Regions from separate parts of the Pseudomonas sp. MWU13-2517 genome, predicted to be linked through region 3. Evidence: predicted binding sites of a transcription regulator. Region 3 holds the regulator's gene; each other region holds the start of a gene.
The links. Region 3 encodes FliA, which starts transcription of late flagellar genes. Its sites were predicted from a motif close to CTAAAGTTTNNNNNNNNNNNGCCGNTAA; they were not measured.
Positions count from the first base shown of each region.

Region 1: M5B97_RS25850 (methyl-accepting chemotaxis protein) is a predicted target of FliA. The motif match lies at 2,373-2,400, and genes of this name have one in related genera.
Region 2: M5B97_RS12595 (methyl-accepting chemotaxis protein) is a predicted target of FliA. The motif match lies at 3,327-3,354, and genes of this name have one in related genera.
Region 4: M5B97_RS08375 (methyl-accepting chemotaxis protein) is a predicted target of FliA. The motif match lies at 3,921-3,948, and genes of this name have one in related genera.

Region 1 is NZ_JALMFA010000022.1:48,354-53,486, reverse strand. Features, by position in the region: gene M5B97_RS25855 (methyl-accepting chemotaxis protein) at 1-285, opposite strand, end outside; gene M5B97_RS25850 (methyl-accepting chemotaxis protein) at 414-2,330, opposite strand; gene M5B97_RS25845 (16S rRNA (uracil(1498)-N(3))-methyltransferase) at 2,498-3,205, opposite strand; gene tatC (twin-arginine translocase subunit TatC) at 3,202-3,993, opposite strand; gene tatB (Sec-independent protein translocase protein TatB) at 3,990-4,391, opposite strand; gene M5B97_RS25830 (twin-arginine translocase TatA/TatE family subunit) at 4,402-4,680, opposite strand; gene M5B97_RS25825 (phosphoribosyl-ATP diphosphatase) at 4,706-5,038, opposite strand; gene hisI (phosphoribosyl-AMP cyclohydrolase) at 5,041-5,133, opposite strand, start outside.
Region 2 is NZ_JALMFA010000007.1:241,869-247,001, reverse strand. Features, by position in the region: gene M5B97_RS12610 (TonB-dependent receptor) at 1-2,051, shown strand, start outside; gene M5B97_RS12605 (biliverdin-producing heme oxygenase) at 2,187-2,795, shown strand; gene M5B97_RS12600 (YbaN family protein) at 2,885-3,286, shown strand; gene M5B97_RS12595 (methyl-accepting chemotaxis protein) at 3,425-5,133, shown strand, end outside.
Region 3 is NZ_JALMFA010000005.1:7,345-12,477, forward strand. Features, by position in the region: gene M5B97_RS08590 (chemotaxis protein CheA) at 1-888, opposite strand, end outside; gene M5B97_RS08595 (protein phosphatase CheZ) at 1,054-1,842, opposite strand; gene M5B97_RS08600 (chemotaxis response regulator CheY) at 1,861-2,235, opposite strand; gene fliA (RNA polymerase sigma factor FliA) at 2,404-3,144, opposite strand; gene fleN (flagellar synthesis regulator FleN) at 3,141-3,974, opposite strand; gene flhF (flagellar biosynthesis protein FlhF) at 4,080-5,133, opposite strand, start outside.
Region 4 is NZ_JALMFA010000004.1:324,050-329,182, reverse strand. Features, by position in the region: gene M5B97_RS08390 (NAD(P)/FAD-dependent oxidoreductase) at 1-1,200, shown strand, start outside; gene M5B97_RS08385 (PLP-dependent cysteine synthase family protein) at 1,279-2,373, opposite strand; gene nhaA (Na+/H+ antiporter NhaA) at 2,589-3,764, shown strand; gene M5B97_RS08375 (methyl-accepting chemotaxis protein) at 4,034-5,133, shown strand, end outside.

The sequences.
Region 1 (5,133 bases), on a different contig from region 3:
GTTGCCCAGATGCCCATCGATCCGTTCAATCTTCATGGCCATCTTGCCCAGGCTGTCGGCGTCCGTAAGGGTGCGGTACACGATGCGGTCAGCGCGCATGGATTCTGTCTCGACGGCCAATTGCCCCAAGACCGTCAGGCTGCTGGATCGGTACAGGGCGGTATTCAAGGCTTGCCAGCCGGTAACGGCGATCAGGAAGCTGAGGACCAGCACTTGGCCGAATCCCAGGATGAGCTTGATGCGGACGCTGGCATTGACCAGCAAGTGGGTCAGCCGAGAAAACATGGTGAACCTCCAATCAGAAAAAGCGTTCCGTTAAAACGCTAAAACGATTCGAGGTGATGGCGGGCTGATAACTGCGTAGGAAGTTTCATAAATTGCGGCGGCCTTGATGGACCGCCGCGATGAAACGGTCAGACGCGGAAGCGCCCGACCAAGGTCTGCAAATAGATCCCCAGCCGCGCCAGTTCTGCGCTGGATGCGGCGGTTTCTTCGCTGGCCGACGAAGTCTGCTCGGACACGTCGCGCACATTCAACACGCTGCGGTTGATCTCTTCGGCAACGGCGCTCTGCTGCTCGGCGGCGGTGGCGATCTGCGAGTTCATCGCCTGGATGGCCGAGACTGTGCGGGTGATGCTGGCCAACGCACTGCCGGCGCGACGGGTCAGGTCGACGCTGCTGTCGGTCAGGCCACGGCTGTTGTCCAGGATGGTGGCCACATGCTGGGTGCCACTTTGCAGGCCGACGATCAACTCCTCGATCTCTTCGGTGGACTTCTGGGTACGTTGGGCCAGGCTGCGTACTTCATCGGCCACCACTGCGAAACCGCGTCCGGCTTCACCGGCGCGTGCCGCTTCAATCGCCGCGTTCAGCGCCAACAGGTTGGTTTGCTGGGCCACCGACTTGATCACATCGAGTACGCTGCCAATCTTGTCGCTTTCGCGTTTCAGGTCGCCCATGGCGACTGTGGAATTGCCGACTTCGGTGGCCAGGCGCTCGATCTGGTTGATGGCTTCATTGACTACTTTGTCGCCTTCGCGGGCCTGTTGGTCAGCGGCCACGGCGGCTTCGGACGCTTCCTCGGCGTTGCGCGCCACTTCCTGCACGGTGGCAGCCATTTCGTTCATGGCGGTGGCCACCTGGTCGGTTTCGACCTTCTGGCTATTGACCCCGGCGCTGGTTTGTTCGGTCACGGCCGACAGTTGTTCGGCGGCGCTGGCGATCTGGGTGACGCCGTCGCTGATGCCGCCGATCAGTTCGCGCAGGCCCACGGTCATGCTTTGCATGGCGCGTTGCAACTGGCCCAGTTCGTCCTGGCGCATCGAGTCCAGGTTGTGGCTCAGGTCGCCAGAGGCCACGCGCTCTGCGACTTTGAGTGTCTGGTTCAATGGGATGACGATTTGGCGGGTAATGGCCAGGGCAGCGAATATGCCGAAAATCAGCGCCAGCACGGTGGCCAGCAGCAACAGCTGTTTGGCGCGCACCACGTCGGCATCACGCACCGCCGTTTGCGAGGTGGTGAGTTTTTCGCTATGGCCCAACAGGATATCGCCTTGGGCCTTCATGGTTGCCATGGCGGCCGCGCTGGCGACTTGAGCGTCGCGATACTGGCTGACGGCAGCGCGATAGGCTTGCAGCGACACGCCGGCTTCTTGCAGGTTGGCCTGGTAAGGCGCTGGTAGCTGGCCTTGCAGGTCGCTGATTTTTTTCAGGGCGTTGTCGATGGCATCCAGGGCAGGTTGTTCGGCCTCCGTCTTGCCGCTGTAGGTGTAGCCGCGAACCTGGAAGCGCGATTGCTGGATCAGTTTGCTCAACTCCACCACGCTATTGAACTGGGTGACGCTGTCACCTTGCAGCAGGGCTTTTTCGATTTCATTGATCTTGACCACCGCATTGTCGGCGGTGTCACCCAATTGGCTGCGGGCGCCTTCACGCTTGAGGCCGGCCTGGACCATGGTGGCGAAGGCGTTTTTGTATTGGTTCAGGGCCTCCAGTTGTTGCTCGACCAGCGCCTTGTCGCTGGGCTGTTCGATCAGGCCCTGGGCGGTTTTCAGGCCACTGTCCAACTGCGTGAGCAGGCCATTGACCGCATCCGTGCCTTGTTCGCCGCGACGCATTTCGAAGTCCAGGCGTGCCAACCGCAGGTCTTTGGTCAGGCTGTTCAGGCTGGAAATAAACCCCAGTTTGTCGCCACGGCTGGTCACGTCGCTCAAGCCGGTCCAGCCGGTGAAGGTGATCAACAGCGTCAGAATCAACACCAAGCCAAAGCCTACGCTCAGCTTGCGATTGACGCTCACATTCCCCAGTTTTTCGGCTAACCAACGATACATGCTGCGCTCTCCTTTGGAACAAGGCTTGGACTTATTCAAAGGCTATCGGCTGGCAGGGAGATATCTGTAGGAAAGGCTGAAGTTGTCGTGAGCGAGCTGGCCCTGGCGTACTGGCCAGGACCTGCCCCGCGCAGGGCCGGCGCTCACTGCAACATGCCGGTTCGTCGCTAGAAGAGGCGGGCGAGCAGGGCGGTGACGGCAGTTTCCACGCGCAGGATGCGTGCGCCGAGTTGCACCGGTTGCAAGCCGGCCTTGGTCAGCAGGTCCACTTCGTAGGGAATCCAGCCGCCCTCGGGGCCAATGGCCAGTGTCACCGGCTCATCCAGCCCGCGTGGGCAGGCCGGGTAAGCACCGGGGTGGCCGATCAGGCCCAGGGTGCCTGCGGTCATGGCCGGTAAACGGTCTTCAACGAACGGCTTGAAGCGCTTTTCGATAATGATCTCGGGCAGCACCGTATCCCGTGCCTGTTCCAGGCCCAGGATCAGTTGCTCACGGATCGCTTCAGGCTCCAGGAACGGTGTTTGCCAGAAGCTCTTCTCCACCCGGTAGCTGTTGACCAGCACCACCTTGGGCACGCCCATGGAAGCGACGGTTTGCAGCACCCTACGCAACATTTTCGGGCGTGGCAGTGCCAGCAACAGGGTCAGGGGCAGTTTGGCCGGCGGTGGTTGATCGAAGCTGACTTGCAGCTCGGCCTCGCACGTTTCCAGGCGCACTAGTCGAGCGTTGCCCATCAGGCCGCCGACGCAGCCCACCCGCAGGCTGTCGCCCACTGCAGCGCGGTGGACTTCCTGCATATGCACCAGGCGTCGATCACGCAGAATGACCCGGTCGGCCGCGATAAAGTCGGCTTCCTCCAGCAGCAGCAGGTTCACGGCTGGGTCGCTGGCGGCTGGTCGTTGTCAACGGGTGGGTCATCCGGCTGGTCGCTGCGCTTGGTGATCAGGCTGCCGAACAGGATGCCGATCTCGAACAGCATCCACATGGGCACGGCCAGCAACGTCTGGGAGAAGATGTCCGGTGGCGTGAGAATCATGCCGACCACGAAGCAGCCGATGATCACGTACGGGCGGATCTTCTTCAGGTATTTGACGTCGACCACGCCGATCCACACCAGCAGCACCACGGCCACCGGAATTTCGAAGGCCACGCCGAAGGCGAAGAACAACGTCATCACGAAATCGAGGTAGCTGGTGATGTCGGTCATCATCTCCACGCCGGCCGGAGTGGCTGCGGCGAAGAATTTGAAGATCAGCGGGAACACCAGGAAATAGGCGAACGCCATGCCGGTGTAGAACAGCAGGATGCTCGACACCAGCAGCGGCACCGCGATGCGCTTCTCATGCTTGTACAGGCCTGGTGCGATAAAACCCCAGATCTGATGCAGGATCACCGGGATCGCCAGGAACAGCGACACCATCATGGTCAGCTTCAGCGGCGTGAGGAACGGCGACGACACATCGGTGGCGATCATCGTCGCACCGGCCGGCAGGTACTGGCGCAGAGGCGTTGAGACAAAGGTGTAGATTTGCTGGGTAAAGGCGAACAACCCGGCAAAGATGATGAAGATGGCCGCTACGCAACGCAGCAGGCGGGTACGCAACTCGGTGAGGTGCGAGACCAGCGGCATGTGCTGGTCGTTTTCCGGTTTATCAGCGCTCATGGGGCTCGCGGCGGCAATGTAGGGTCATGGGGCGCGGGCGACGCAACGGGCGTCGGCGCAGGCTCGGTGGGCGCAGCGGGCGTGGTTTCTGCAACGGGGGCCGGTGCAATGCTGTGTTCGGCCACAGGCTCGACCGGCTTGGCCGGCTCCTGTACCGGCGACAGGATCTTCCGGGCTTCCTGTTCCAACGACATTATGTGTTCGTTGTGCAGTTGGCGGCGGATCTCGTCGGCACCGATTTCCCGTTCAACTTCCTGTTTGATGGCATTGAAACTGCGTTTCAGGCGCCCGATCCACAGGCCGGCCGTGCGCGCGGCACCGGGCAGGCGTTCCGGGCCCAACACCAGCAAGGCCACGAGGCCGACGAGTAACAGTTCAGAGAAGCTGATACCAAACATTAGTCAGTGCTCACGAGTCTTTGCGGGTCGGCTCTTCGACTTTTTCAGCCTGCACGTCGAAGGTCCGACGCTCGGTGATCGGCTGGGTGGCCTGCGGGTGTACCGGTTGGGCCGGCGGCACCGGATTGACGACCGGGTCGGCTGGTTTTTCGTCGTCGTTCATGGCTTTGCGAAAGCCCTTGATCGACTCGCCCACGTCGGTGCCCAGGTTCTTGAGTTTCTTGGTGCCGAATACCAGTACCACCACCACCAGAATGACGATCCAGTGTTTCCAGTCAAAAATGCCCATGCTGCAATTCCTCTGTAGAAGTTATTCAGGCGGACGGGCGCGAGGCCTTTTCGACGTGCCCGGACAAGCCGAAGCGACGGTCCAGTTCGTCCAGTACGGCCTGTGGATGCTGCCCCAATTGGGCGAGCATGACCAGGCTATGGAACCATAGGTCGGCGGTTTCGTAGATGACATCGCTGCAGTCGCCGCTGATTTGCGCGTCCTTGGCGGCGATGATGGTCTCGACGGATTCTTCGCCGAGTTTCTCCAGGATCTTGTTCAGGCCCTTGTGGTACAGGCTGGCGACGTAGGAGCTGTCGGCATCCGCGCCTTTGCGGTCTTCCAGCACCTGGGCCACGCGGTTCAGGGTATCGCTCATGTTCAGTGTCCTGCCGAGTAGATGGCGTGCGGGTCTTTGAGCACCGGCTCCACAACTTTCCATTCGCCGTTCTCGAACACGCGATAGAAGCAGCT
Region 2 (5,133 bases), on a different contig from region 3:
CCGGCGTCTCCGTCGGCGGCGCCGGCACCCGCTCCGGCAACGCGGGCTATAACATCCGCGGTATCGACGGTGACCGCATCCTCACCCAAGTGGACGGTGTCGAAGTCCCCGATAATTTCTTCAACGGCCCTTACGCCAAGACGCGTCGCAATTACGTCGACCCGGAAATCGTCAAGCGTGTAGAAATCCTGCGCGGCCCGGCCTCGGCCCTGTACGGCAGCAGTGCGATTGGTGGCGCGGTGAGCTATTTCACCCTCGACCCGGACGACATCATCAAGCCAGGCCAGGACGTCGGCGCCCGCCTGAAAACCGGCTACAGCTCCGCCGACGAAAGCTGGTTGACCTCCGGCACCGTCGCCGGCCGAGTGCAGGACTTCGACGGTTTGCTGCACCTGAGCCAGCGTAACGGTCATGAAATGGAGTCCTACGACGGTAACAACGCCACCGGCCTGGCCCGCACCGGCGCCAACCCGGAAGATGCGCGCACGACCAATATCCTCGCCAAGTTGGGCTGGAATTACGGCGAGGACAATCGCCTCGGCCTGACGTACGAGAAATTCAAGGATGACCGTGACGTCAACTTGAAGAATGCGGTGGGCGGGCCGTTCGTCGGCGGGCGCGGTTTCAATCTGTACCGTGACCGTCGCGGCAACGACACCATCACCCGTGAACGCTTCGGGCTGGAAAACAGCGTAGCCCTCGAATCGCCGATAGCCGACCGTATCAAGACCAGCCTCAATTACCAGATCGCCAAGACCGACCAGACGACGGCCGAAATCTATCAGTCAGGCCGCCGCGTCCTGCGTACCCGCGACACGCTTTACGAAGAACGCCAATGGGTATTCGACGCCCAGTTGGACAAGGCTTTCAGCCTCGGCGAGACCGATCACCAGGTGACGTATGGCACCACCCTCAAGCAGCAGAAAGTCACCGGTTCCCGCGAGGGCTCGGCGACCTGCCTTGCCGTCGGCTCCGGCTGCACAGCCATCGGTGCGCCCAGCCCGACCGCCAGCGACAGCGTGAAGAAGTCCAGTGACTTCCCGGACCCGACCATCAACACCTACTCGCTGTTCGCCCAGGACCAGATCGCCTGGAACAAATGGACCTTCCTGCCTGCGGTGCGCTACGACTACACCCAGCTCAAACCCAAGCTGACCCAGGAGTTCCTCAACACCGTCAACCCCACCGGCCAGGACACGGTCAACGACAAGGATAAAACCTGGCACCGTGTGACCCCCAAGTTCGGCCTGACTTATGCGCTCACCGATCAATACACCTTGTTCGGCCAATACGCCGAGGGCTTCCGCACGCCGTCGGCCAAGGCGCTGTATGGCCGCTTTGAGAACCTCAACCTGGGTTACACCGTAGAGCCCAACCCGGACCTCAAGCCGGAAACCAGCAAAGGCATCGAAACCGGGATTCGTGGCAAGTTCGACGCAGGTTCCTTCGACATCGCGGTGTTCTACAACAAGTACCGCGACTTCATCGACGAAGACAACGCCGTAGTCGGCGGCACCGTCGAACAGTTCCAGGCCGTCAATATCAAGCGCGCCACCATCAAGGGCGCAGAAGCAAAGGGCCGTCTGAACCTGGATGCTTTCGGCGCCCCTCAGGGTCTGTACACCCAGGGTTCGGTTTCCTACGCCTACGGCCGTAACGACGAAACCGGCGAGCCGCTCAACAGTGTCAACCCGCTCAAGGGTGTGTTCGGCCTGGGCTACGACCAGGACAACTACGGTGGCCTGCTGAGCTGGACCTTGGTGAAACGGCAGAATCGCGTCGACAGCACCACCTTCCACGCGCCTGATGGCAACGGCCCGTTCAAGACTCCAGGGTTCGGCGTGCTCGACCTGACCGGCTACTACAAAGTCACCCAGGACGTGACCCTCAACGCCGGCCTCTACAACCTGACCGACAAGAAGTACTGGAACTGGGATGACGTACGCAGCTACGACAGCGTCGGCGAAGCCGCCGTGACCGGCCCGGCCAACCTGGACCGTCTGACGCAGCCTGGCCGCAACTTTGCGATCAACCTGATCTGGGACATCTGATCGATGCGCCTCACCTCGCCGGAATTAATCGCCGGCAGGTGAGGATTTTTTACTGTGCCACGTCTTCCTGTTCGTCTAGTTGATAACGGCTCTCTTTAGAGCCACAAGGCGCTACCCTTCTCAAGGACTTTTTCGATGACCGCTTCTCCTACCGCAGAACGCCCGAGCCTGCGCTCCCAGCGCCTGAACCAGATCACCAACGAGCCACACACCAAGCTCGACGCCCTGGTCAAAGCCCACGCCCCGTTCGAAACCCAGGCCAACTTCGCCCGTTTCGTGGTGGCGCAATACCTGTTCCAGTCGGAATTGGTGGCCCTGTACAACGACCCGGAACTGATCAAAATCGTCCCGGACCTGGCCGAGCGCTGCCGCGCCGAAGCCGCCAGGCTGGACCTGGGCGACCTGGACACCGACGTGCCGGCACCGGTCGCAGGTGCAGTGAAGAACCCAGGCAAAGCCGAAGCCCTGGGCTGGCTGTTCGTGTCGGAAGGCTCCAAGCTGGGTGCAGCGTTCCTGATCAAGCGCGCCGTGGGCCTGGGCCTGAGTGAAACCTTCGGTGCCCGCCACCTGGGTGAACCGGCCGGCGGCCGCGCCGAAGGCTGGAAGCGCTTTACCCGTACGCTCGACGGCCTGGTATTCACCGCCGAAGAAGAAGCTGCGGTAGAAAAAGGTGCGATCGACGCATTCGTGCGCTTCACCGTGCTGCTGGAACAGGCGTACGCTAGCGCCCCCGAACTGGCCTGACGCCCCGATTGGAATGCAATCAACTGTGGGAGGCGCTACCCCTCCCACACTTGGATCTCGTTTCAGACTGATTTTCTGTGATCCCACCTATGACCGGCAAAACCCAATCCACCTCGAAAATCGCCCAGATCCTGTTCGGCCTGCTGGCCTATGTCAGCCTGGGCATCGGGTTGGTGGCGATCGTCATACCGGGTTTGCCCACCACCGAGTTCATCCTGCTCGCCGCCTGGGCCGCGACCAAAAGCTCGCCGCGCCTCAGCGCCTGGCTGGAAAATCACCGGCTGTTCGGCCCCATCCTGTTCAACTGGCGCAACGGCAAGATCATCACGCGTCGCGCCAAAGTCAGCGCCACCGTGAGCATGCTGCTGTGTGCCGGCCTGATGCTGGTGATGCTTGATCACGGTTGGCCGATCTACCTGGCAATTGCCGGGATGAGCCTGGGCAACCTGTGGATCTGGTCGCGCCCGGAACAGCTCGCAGCCCCCGTATAATGCCGCGTGCAGGGTTTCCCCTACCACTCATCGCCTTCTCCTCATGAATCACCAGACTGCGCCGATGCTCCGGATATAGCGCCGAATGGACTTGGCTAGCCTTGCTTGCCTTTCAACACGTCCATTCACGAGTGACCTATGTTCGACACCCTCTCCATCCGCTTGAAAATCGTGCTGCTGTCCGGACTCTGTCTGCTGGGGGTGATCGCGCTCATCGTCAGCATCAACCTCTACAACACCAACCAGAACGATAAATTAGTCAGCGATTCAAGTTCGCGCATGCTCACCGCCAGCGTGGAACAATTGCTGCAAGCCAAGGCGGGCGAACAAGCCGCACAAATGCAGAAAACCTTCGGCGACAGCCTGGTGGCCATTACCGCACTGGCTGACCAGATCAAAGACCTGCGCAACACCGGTGCCAAGCGCGGGCTGGAGGCCGGCGCGCTGCGTGAAGAACTCAATCAGAGCCTGAAGACCGCCTTCGAGCGCAACCGAACAGCGTTGGGTGTCTGGCTCTCGTTCGAACCCAACGCCCTGGATGGCAAGGACAGCGAATTCATTGATGACAAGGCACGCGTCTCCAATGAAAAAGGCCGCTTCTCCAGCTATTGGAGCCGCGCTGGCGGTGAAGGCTTGAACACCATCATGGTTGAAGATGACCTGACCAAGACCACGCTCAACCTCAGCGGCACTCCCTACAACAGCTGGTACACCTGCCCACGAGACAGCCGTAGCACTTGCCTGCTTGACCCCTACGAAGACACCGTGGCGGGTAAACCTGTGCTGATGACCACCATTTCCCTGCCGCTGATCGTGGACGGCAAAGTCATCGGCGTTGTCGGCATCGACATCGCCCTTAACGCCTTGCAAGCCAACACCGACGCAGCGCAGAAAGACCTGTTCAACGGTGCGGCGCACCTGGAGATTCTCTCCAGCACCGGTTTGATCGCCGCCTACAGCGGCGAACCCGGCAGGGTCGGCAAGAACCTGATCGACATCATCGGCACGGAAGGCAAGGACATCGTGCAACTGCTGGCCACCGGCACCCCTATGATCCGCGAACAGGACGATACGATTCGCGCGGTGTACCCGTTCAAACCGATTGCCGACGCCAAGAACTGGGGCGTGGTAATCAAACTGCCCAAGAGCGTGATGCTCGCCGATAACGTGAAGCTGCAAGCGGTACTCGACGAAGCCCAGGCCAGCGGCCTGGTCAAAACCCTATTGATCGCCGCTGCCGCCGCGCTGCTGGGCTTGCTGCTGATCTGGCTGACCGCTACCGGCGTCACCCGTCCGATCAACAATGTGGCCGCGATGCTCAAGGATATTGCCAGCGGCGAAGGTGACCTGACCCAGCGACTGGCTTACGCCAGGAAAGATGAACTGGGCGAACTGGCGAACTGGTTCAACCGCTTCCTCGACAAGCTGCAACCAACCATCGCACAGATCAAGCAAAGCATCACCGAAGCCCGTGGCACGGCTGATCAGTCATCCGAGATTGCACGCCAGACCAGCGAAGGCATGCAGGTGCAGTTCCGTGAAATCGACCAGGTGGCCACGGCCTCCAATGAAATGAGCGCCACCGCCCATGATGTGGCCAACAGCGCTTCCAATGCCGCCAATGCCGCACGCGGGGCGGACCAGTCGGCGCGTGAAGGCATGTCGATCATCGAGAAGAGCACCCGCGACATCACCACTCTCGCCGAAGAAGTCAGCAAGGCGGTAAATGAAGTGGAAGCCTTGGCGGTAAACAGCGAGCAGATCGGCTCGGTGCTCGAAGTGATCCGCAGCATTGCCGAGCAGACCAACCTGTTAGCGCTCAATGCCGCCATCGAAGCGGCGCGTGC
Region 3 (5,133 bases):
AGCCGCCGGGGCCACTTCGCCGAACTTGCCCTTGCCATGCAACTCATCGAGCAAGGCTTCGAATTCGTTCTCGGAAATCAGCCCGTTGCTGGCGGGTTCCGGGCTGGCAGCAGGCGCAGCAGCCGTCGCCGCGACTTCCGGCAGGGCTTCGGCCACAAACGTGCCTTTGCCGTGCAGTTGGTCGAGCAACGCTTCGAACTCGTCGTCGGTAATGTCGGTGCTGGCCGAGGCCGCAGGCGCTACAGGGGCTGCGGCAGGTGCCACGGCGTCGGCAGCGAACTGGCCCTTGCCATGCAACTGGTCGAGCAAGGATTCGAATTCGGCGTCGGTGATGTCTTCGCTGGTCGGTGCCGCGACAGGTGCCGCAGGCGCTTCAGCTTCGGCCTTCACGGCGCTGAGGGAATCGAGCAGTTGCTCGAACTCGCTATCCGTCACATCGGCCTCAGGCTCGGCAACCGGTTCCGGTGCCGCTTCCACAGCCGGCGCGGCCGAGGTGTCGGCAGGTTCCGCGTAGCGCGCCAGGGCGGCCAGCAGTTCAGGGGTGGCGGCCGTAATCGGTGCACGATCACGGACCTGGCTGAACATGCCGTTGACCGCATCCAGTGCTTCGAGAATCACGTCCATCAACTCCGAATCGACGTGACGCTCACCCTTGCGCAGGATGTCGAACACGTTCTCGGCGATGTGGCAGCACTCCACCAGCTCATGGAGCTGGAGGAAGCCGGCGCCCCCTTTTACAGTGTGAAAACCGCGAAAAATTGCATTGAGCAGGTTCGCATCATCCGGGCGGCTTTCCAGCTCGACCAGTTGCTCGGACAGTTGCTCTAATATTTCGCCGGCCTCTACAAGGAAATCCTGAAGGATCTCTTCATCGGCGCCGAAGCTCATGTGGGTGCTCCTGTAGGTCCTGATAACGGCAAATGGCAGATCGCGCCCCGCAAGGCGCAAGCCGTCGTTATTCGTCGTTCATTTGGAAAAACCAAACCTCTCTCCTCATGCCTGGCCTTGCACCTTGCGGGGCGTGGCGCGACCGTCATTTGCCGTTATCAGGACCTAAAAGCCTAAACTGGACAGCAAATCGTCTACGTCATCTTGACCGGATACGACGTCTTCACGTTTATCGGCATGAATCTGCGGACCTTCACCCTTGGCGAGGTGTTTTTGTGGATCTTTTTCCGAAAGGATCGCTGCGCGGTCATGTTCGATACCGGCAAAGCGGTCGACCTGGCCGGCCATCAGCACCAATTTGAGCAAATTGCTTTCCACTTCGGTGACCAGTTGGGTCACCCGCTTGATCACTTGACCGGTAAGGTCCTGGTAATCCTGGGCCAGCAGAATGTCGTTGAGGTTGCTGGAAACCGTGCGGTTATCCTGCTCACTGCGCGACAGGAAACCTTCAACCCGACGCGCCAACTCACGAAACTCTTCCGCGCCCACTTCCCGGCGCATGAAGCGGCCCCAGTCAACGCTGAGGGCCTGGGCTTCGTTGGCCATGCCGGTGACCAGAGGCGTGGCGTTTTCCACCAGGTCCATGGTGCGGTTGGCCGCCGCCTCAGTCAGCTTGACCACATAGGACAGGCGTTCGGTGGCATCGGTGATTTGCGAAATCTCTTCGGCCTGGGGCATGTGCGGGTCAATCTGGAAATTGACGATCGCACTGTGCAGCTCTCGCGTCAGCTTGCCCACTTCCTGATACAGGCCGCGGTCACGAGTCTGGTTGAGCTCATGGATTAACTGCACTGCGTCGCCGAACTGACCTTTTTCAAGGCACTCGACCAACTGAAGAGCATGCTTTTTCAGGGTCGACTCAAAGTCTCCCTGTGACGTTTCATTTTGCTCCATAGCGCCCCCGTGGCAGCATCAATGACCGATGCGTTCGAAGATTTTTTCGATCTTCTCTTTCAAGGCCAATGCGGTGAATGGTTTGACCACGTAACCGTTGACCCCGGCTTGGGCGGCTTCGATGATCTGTTCACGCTTGGCTTCAGCGGTCACCATCAGCACAGGCAGGCTGCGCAGTTTTTCATCGGCGCGCACGTGGCGCAGCAGCTCGATACCGGTCATGCCCGGCATGTTCCAGTCGGTTACCAGAAAGTCGATGGCCCCACTGTTGAGGATCGGAATCGCAGTCAGGCCGTCATCCGCCTCGATCGTGTTGGTGAACCCAAGGTCACGCAACAGATTTTTTATGATCCGCCGCATCGTTGAGAAGTCATCAACGATGAGGATTTTCATGTTCTTGTCCAATTCGACCTCCAAGCAGTCTTAAACGCGCCCAGCACCTGGACGCGCCATTTCAATCAACAGGCGTTACACAAAAAAGGACTGCCCAGGGCACCACGGCACGACCCCGCGAAAGCCTTCGACTTTCGCGGCGCGTCTGCAGTGTCCCCACACTGCCTGTCAGCGCGCGCGCCACTCTCCCAATCGCCCCCGCAAGCGAGCCGCGCACTGGCTATGCAGTTGGCTGACACGCGATTCGCTGACCCCCAGGACCTCACCGATTTCCTTGAGGTTCAGCTCTTCGTCGTAGTACAGCGCCAACACCAGTCGCTCACGCTCCGGCAAATTGGCAATCGCGTCCGCCAACGCCCCCTGGAAACGCTCATCTTCCAAGTCGCGCGACGGTTCGAGATGTGCACTCGCGCCGTCCTCGTGCAGCCCTTCGTGTTCGCCGTCCTGCAACAGGTCGTCGAAACTGAACAGGCGGCTGCCCAAGGTATCGTTCAAAATCCCGTAATAATCATCGAGACTCAATTGGAGTTCGGCCGCAACTTCATGATCTTTAGCGTCGCGACCGGTTTTTGCTTCAATTGCGCGAATTGCGTCACTGACCATTCGCGTATTGCGATGTACCGAACGCGGCGCCCAATCCCCTTTACGCACTTCATCGAGCATCGCACCACGGATACGGATACCCGCATAGGTCTCGAAACTCGCGCCTTTGCTCGCGTCGTATTTGGTCGACACTTCGAGCAGGCCGATCATGCCGGCCTGGATCAGGTCCTCCACCTGCACACTGGCCGGCAGACGCGCCAGCAGGTGGTAGGCGATGCGCTTGACCAGGGGCGCGTAACGCTCGATCAATTCGCCTTGACTGTCACGCGCCGATTTTTTGTAAAGGTTGTAGCCGCTGGATGTCATAGCACCGGTCCTGCGCTCGTCTGATGCACCAATCGCTCGACGAAAAACTCCAGATGCCCACGCGGGTTGGCGGGCAACGGCCAGGTATCGACCTTCTGGGCAATCGCCTTGAACGCCAGCGCGCACTTGGAACGAGGAAACGCTTCATAGACTGCACGCTGCTTTTGCACAGCCTTGCGCACCGACTCGTCGTAGGGAACTGCGCCAACGTATTGTAAGGCCACATCGAGGAAACGGTCCGTGACCTTGGTCAACTTGGCGAACAGGTTTCGGCCTTCCTGCGGGCTTTGGGCCATGTTGGCCAGCACCCGGAAGCGGTTCATGCCGTAGTCACGGTTAAGCAGTTTGATCAGGGCGTAGGCGTCGGTGATCGAGGTGGGTTCATCGCAGACCACCAGCAACACTTCCTGCGCGGCGCGCACGAAGCTGACCACGGATTCGCCGATCCCGGCGGCGGTATCGATCACCAACACGTCGAGGTTGTCGCCGATATCGCTGAACGCCTGGATCAGGCCGGCATGCTGCGCCGGGCTCAGGTGCACCATGCTCTGGGTGCCCGAGGCGGCCGGCACGATGCGAATGCCACCGGGGCCCTGCAGCAGCACATCGCGCAGCTCGCAGCGGCCCTCGATCACGTCGGCGAGGGTGTGTTTGGGTGTCAGCCCCAGCAGAACGTCAACGTTCGCCAGACCCAGGTCAGCATCCAACAGCATGACGCGACGGCCAAGCTCTGCCAGGGCCAGGGACAAATTCACCGACACGTTAGTTTTCCCGACGCCACCTTTGCCGCCGGTCACCGCGATCACCTGTACAGGATGCATGCTGCCCATTTTATTTCTTTACCTTGTCTTGCTTAGACGCAGGCTACATGGCGTGGTCGCGCGAATCGCTTGCAGACCATCAATGTAGATACATTTCACAGTGCTCATCATGCCTCACCCCACCCGTTTTGCCGGGTTGTGGTAAAGGTCGGCGAACATATCAGCCATCGCTTCCTCGCTAGGCTCTTCTTGCATTTGCACACTGACAGCACGGCTGACCAGCTGATGACGACGCGGCAGATGCAAATCATCTGGAATCCGCGGCCCGTCGGTCAGGTAGGCGACCGGTAATTCATGCCCGATAGCCAGGCTCAACACCTCGCCCAGGTTTGCAGTTTCGTCGAGTTTGGTGAGGATGCAACCGGCCAGGCCGCAGCGCTTGTAGCTATGGTACGCAGCGGTAAGAACCTGTTTCTGGCTGGTGGTTGCAAGCACCAGGTAATTTTTCGACTTGATGCCACGCCCGGCCAGGCTTTCCAATTGCATGCGCAGCGCCGGATCGCTGGCTTGCAGGCCGGCGGTATCGATCAACACCACGCGCTTGCGCAACAGCGGGTCAAGGGCGTTGGCCAGGGACTGGCCCGGGTCGACGTGGGTCACCGGCACGTTCAGGATACGGCCCAGGGTCTTGAGCTGTTCCTGGGCGCCAATGCGATAACTGTCCATGCTCACCAGTGCGATGCTCGAAGCACCGTACTTGAGGACATAACGGGCGGCCAGCTTGGCCAGAGTGGTGGTCTTGCCCATGCCGGCGGGGCCGACCATAGCGATCACACCGCCCTCTTCCAGGGGCTCGAGCTCCGGAGTGACGATCATGCGGGCCAAGTGGGCCAGCAACATGCGCCACGCCTGGCGCGGTTCTTCGACTTCGGCAGTCAGCGCCAACAGGTCGCGGGACAACGGCCCCGACAGGCCGATACGCTGCAAGCGACGCCACAGGTTGGCTTGTTGCGGCTTGCTGCCTTGCAGTTGTGTCCAGGCCAATGAACCCAGCTGCACTTCAAGCAGTTCACGCAGACCATTGAGTTCGAAGCGCATCGAGTCGAACACACGCTGATCGACAGCAGCAGCCGGGGCTGGCGCGGCGGGACGTGGCGGCTCGACGAAAGTCGGCTCGACCAGCGGCTCAGCGGCCGTCAGCGGCAGGCCGGCGAATAATTGGCGATTG
Region 4 (5,133 bases), on a different contig from region 3:
ACCTGGGGCCTGTGGCGCAAAAGCGTGCTCAACCCTGAATCCAATGTGCAGTTCGGTGAGGGCGGCGCCGGGACCTTTTCCGACGGCAAGCTGTACAGCCAGATCAAGGACCCGAAATTCCACGGCCGCAAAGTGCTGCACGAGTTCGTCAAAGCCGGCGCACCGGAAGAAATCCTCTATGTCAGCAAGCCGCACATCGGCACCTTCCGCCTGACCGGCGTAGTGGAAAACATGCGCGAGCAGATCATCGCCATGGGCGGTGAAGTGCGTTTCGAGCAGCGCGTCACCGACGTGTTGATCGAAAATGGCCAGTTGAACGGCGTGGTGATCGATGGCGGCGAGCAACTGCTCTCCAAGCATGTGGTCCTGGCCTTGGGTCACAGCGCCCGCGATACCTTCCGCATGCTCCACGAGCGTGGCGTTTACATGGAAGCCAAGCCGTTCTCCGTAGGCTTTCGCATCGAACACCCGCAGTCGCTGATCGATGCCGCGCGCCTGGGCAAATACGCCGGGCATCCGAAACTCGGCGCCGCCGACTACAAGCTGGTACACCACGCCAAGAACGGCCGTTCGGTCTACAGCTTCTGCATGTGCCCGGGCGGAACAGTAGTCGCAGCAACGTCCGAGCCAAACCGCGTGGTCACCAACGGCATGAGCCAGTACTCGCGTAACGAACGCAATGCCAACTCCGGCATCGTGGTCGGCATCACGCCTGAAGTGGACTACCCAGGTGGCCCGCTGGCCGGTATCGAGTTGCAGGAGCGCCTGGAGTCTCACGCCTACATCCTCGGCGGCAGCAACTATGAAGCGCCGGCGCAGCTGGTGGGTGATTTCATCGCCGGCAAGCCCTCCACGGCCCTTGGCAGTGTGGAACCGTCCTACAAGCCCGGCGTAGCACTGGGTGATTTGGCCCTGGCCCTGCCGGACTTCGCCATCGAGGCCATCCGCGAAGCCTTGCCGGCATTCGAAAAGCAGATCAAAGGCTACTCGCTGCACGATGCGGTGCTGACGGGTATCGAGACCCGCACTTCGTCGCCGTTGCGGATTACCCGTAACGAGTCGTTGCAGAGTTTGAACGTAAAAGGCCTGTTCCCGGCCGGCGAGGGCGCGGGTTACGCCGGTGGGATTCTGTCGGCGGGTGTTGACGGCATTCGGATTGCCGAGGCGTTGGCGCGGGATATGTTGGGCAGCCAAGGCTGAAGTTGCGAGTTTTTAGCTGAAAGCTGCAAGTCAAAGCCGGTATTGAGCCTGTTCTTTCTTGCAGCTTTGCAGCCTTTCTCAGATGTTTGCGCGCAGGATGCTATCCGGCAACGGCTCGCCTCGCTCGACACTGGCCGCAACCGCGGCAATAAGCCCTTCCAATGCATATCCCTGGGCTGCCAGCCACGCTTGGTCGTAATACGTGGTGGCATAACGCTCTCCCCCATCGCACAAGATCGCCACGATCGACCCCGACTCTCCCGCCGCTTTCATCTGCTGCGCCGCCACCAGGGCGCCAACCAGATTGGTCCCGCTGGAGCCGCCGACCCGACGCCCCAGACGCTCGGCCAGGTAATGCATGGCCGCCAGCGACAAAGCATCCGGCACCTTGACCATCGCATCAATCACCTTGGGCAAAAACGACGCCTCGACCCGTGGCCGACCAATCCCTTCGATCCGAGAGCCACAGTCCAGGCGCAAACTGGCGTCGCCGCTTTGATAAAAGTCGAAAAATACCGAACGCTCGGCATCCGCGCACAGCACCCGCGTGCAATGCTGGCGGTAACGCACATAGCGTCCCAGCGTCGCGATGGTACCCCCGGTGCCGGGGCTTGAGATCAACCAGCTCGGTTCCGGGTGATGCTCGAAACGCATCTGCTGGAAGATCGATTCGGCAATGTTGTTATTCGCCCGCCAGTCCGTGGCCCGCTCGGCGTAGGTGAATTGGTCCATGAAGTGACCGCCGCTTTCCTTCGCCAGGCGTTCGGACTCGGCGTAGATCTGCGTCGGATCCTGTACCAAATGACTTTTGCCACCATAGAAGGCGATCTGGGCGATCTTTTCCTGGGACGTGGTAGCCGGCATGACCGCAATGAACGGCAGGCCAAGCAGGCGGGCAAAATAGGCTTCCGAGATGGCCGTCGAACCGCTGGAGGCCTCGATCACCGGTGCGCCCGGCTTGAGCCAACCATTACACAGCGCGTACAGAAACAGTGACCGGGCCAGCCGATGTTTCAGGCTGCCCGTGGGGTGGCTGGACTCATCCTTGAAGTACAACTCGATACCCGGAAGACCCGGCAATGGCAACGGGATCAGGTGCGTGTCGGCGCTGCGCTGGAAGTCCGCTTCAATGATGCGAATGGCTTCGCGGGCCCAGGTACGGTGGTCGCTCATAAGATGGTTCTCTAAAGATTTCAGCCGAATTCTAGGGGGTTTCCTACACTGCACACAGATACAGTGAGGACTCAATTAGACACACAATTGCTAGGCTTTGGCGCAGTCCCGGTCCTGCCCCTCGCTTATAACAAATAAGAATATAACTTTTGTTTTAACAACTAACGGTACGGGTTAGGGTACCCACCTATTGAACCTTGGATTGGAGAGCAACCTTGCCTCTGCGTAGCACTTTCACCCGTTTCTTCCAACTGGAAGCCGCCAGCGGTCTGTTGTTGATCGCCGCTGCCGCCTTGGCGCTGATCGTTAACAATTCTCCGCTGTCGCACCTGTATAACGCCTTTCTCGAGGTGCCGGTGGTGGCACAGATCGGCGCGCTGAAAATCGCCAAACCCGCCCTGCTGTGGATCAACGACGGCCTGATGGCCCTGTTCTTCCTGTTGATCGGCCTGGAAGTGAAACGAGAACTCCTCGACGGTCATCTGTCCAAGCCGTCGCAAGTGGTGTTGCCCGGTGCCGCGGCCATTGGCGGCATGGTGGTGCCGGCGCTGATCTACTGGGCGATCAACAAGGACTACCCTGCCGCCATGTCCGGCTGGGCGATCCCCATGGCCACCGATATCGCCTTTGCCCTGGGCGTCCTGGCGCTGCTGGGCAAGCGGGTACCGGTGTCGCTGAAACTGTTCCTGATGACCTTGGCCATCATCGATGACCTCGGTGCCATTATCGTCATCGCGTTGTTCTACTCCGCCGATCTGTCCGGTGCCTCACTGGCGGGCGCGGGCGCTTGCCTGATTGCGTTGATCGCGATGAACCGCCTGGGTGTGATCAAGCTGGGCCCCTACCTGATCGTTGGCCTGATCCTGTGGGTGTGCGTGCTCAAGAGTGGCGTGCACGCCACCCTGGCCGGCGTGACCCTGGCATTCTGCATCCCGATGCGCACCAAAAATGCCGAACCCTCGCCCCTGCTGACCCTGGAACACGCCCTGCATCCCTGGGTGGCCTACGGCATCCTGCCGCTGTTCGCATTTGCCAATGCCGGTGTATCTCTCGCGGGCGTCAGCCTGGACAGCTTCACCCACCACGTACCCCTGGGTATTGCCGCAGGCTTGTTGATCGGCAAGACCTTGGGCGTGTTCGGCCTCACCTGGCTCGCCATCAAGACCGGCCTCGCCGCCCTGCCCAGCGGCGCCAACTGGGGCCAGGTATTCGGTGTGGCGATCCTGTGCGGCATCGGCTTCACCATGAGCCTGTTCGTCGGCTCCCTGGCGTTCGTGCCGGGCGCCAGCGAGTTCGCGGGTGAAGACCGAATGGGAATCCTGACCGGATCGATCCTGGCCGCCTGTATCGGCTATGCGGTGACGGCGATGGCCAGTCGCAAGAAAGCCTGAGCCCGTTGCAGGAGCCGGTAGCCGGCTCCTGCTCTTTCCCTCTCATCCAGTCCCCCCGCCCCACATCCAGATGTTCACATAGCCCCGGTCGCGTGTTGTTTCACAACGGCGCCGCGGCAACCTGGCACGATCTGCCGATGCTTTGTCTTTAAGGCCCTAAAGACTTCCCTCCTCCCGCCGACTATCTGATGTGGCGATCTTGCTGTTCCTCCCCGGGACACCCGCCCGACCCTGCTCTCCAACGCGTTTCCAGCCCGAGCGACAATCCCATGTTCCTGAGAAATATAAGAATCGCAGCCAGAGCCTTCATCGGCTTCGCTGCTATTGCGTCACTGAGTGTGTTTCTCGGCCTGTTCGCCCTCAAGCAGATCGGCGAAGTGCAGTCCCAGGCTGCCGACATACAGAACAACTGGCTGCAGCGCGTCCGACTGCTGGCCCTGGCCAATGCCTCGCTCGACCGTTTCCGCCTGGGGGAAATGGCGCACATCCTGTCCTCAAGCGATGCAGACATGCAGACCTACGAAGACAAATCCGCTGGGCGCCTGAAGGCCGTCAAGGAACAGTTGGCGCAATACGCGGGGCTCCTGAACACCGCCGAGGAGAAATCCCGCCTCGACGCTTTCAACCAGAGCCTGGAAGCGTATGCGAAGAACCACGCCGAGATGCTCAAACGCTCACGTTCAGGCGACAAGACCGGCGCCCGCGACTTTCTCAACAGCATCCGGGAAAGCTACGAGCACATGACCAAGAACTTCGACCAACTGATCGACCTCGCCAATAAAGGTGCGGAACAAGCGGGTTTGACCTCGGTTGACGCTTATCAACACGCCGTGAAGGGCATCGCACTCGTCATCCTGCTGGTGAGTGGCGGCACTTTACTGGTTGCCTGGCTGCTGACCCGCAGCATCACCAGCCCCATCAACGAAGCGGTGCTGGTAGCCGAAACCATCGCCAAGGGCGATCTCACCCAGCCCATCAACCCAACGGGCAATGACGAGGCCACTCGCCTGCTCAGGGCGCAGGAGACGATGCGTAACAACCTGGTGCAGACCTTGCGGCAAATTACCGGTTCATCCAGCCAACTCGCCGCAGCCGCCGAAGAACTGAATGCCGTGACCGCCGAAGGCAGCCGCGACTTGCGGCAGCAGCATGGCGAAATCGAACAGGCCGCTACGGCCGTCACCGAGATGACTAGCGCTATTGAAGAGGTCGCGAGGAACGCCGCATCAACTTCCGACCTGTCCCAGGAGTCGCGCAGCATTGCCTTGAAAGGCCAGCAACGCATGGTGGAAGCCCTGGATGCCATCCTGGCACTGACCCGTGGCGTTGAAGTCAGCTCCGAGCAAGTGGGTAGCCTGGCCGAACAAGC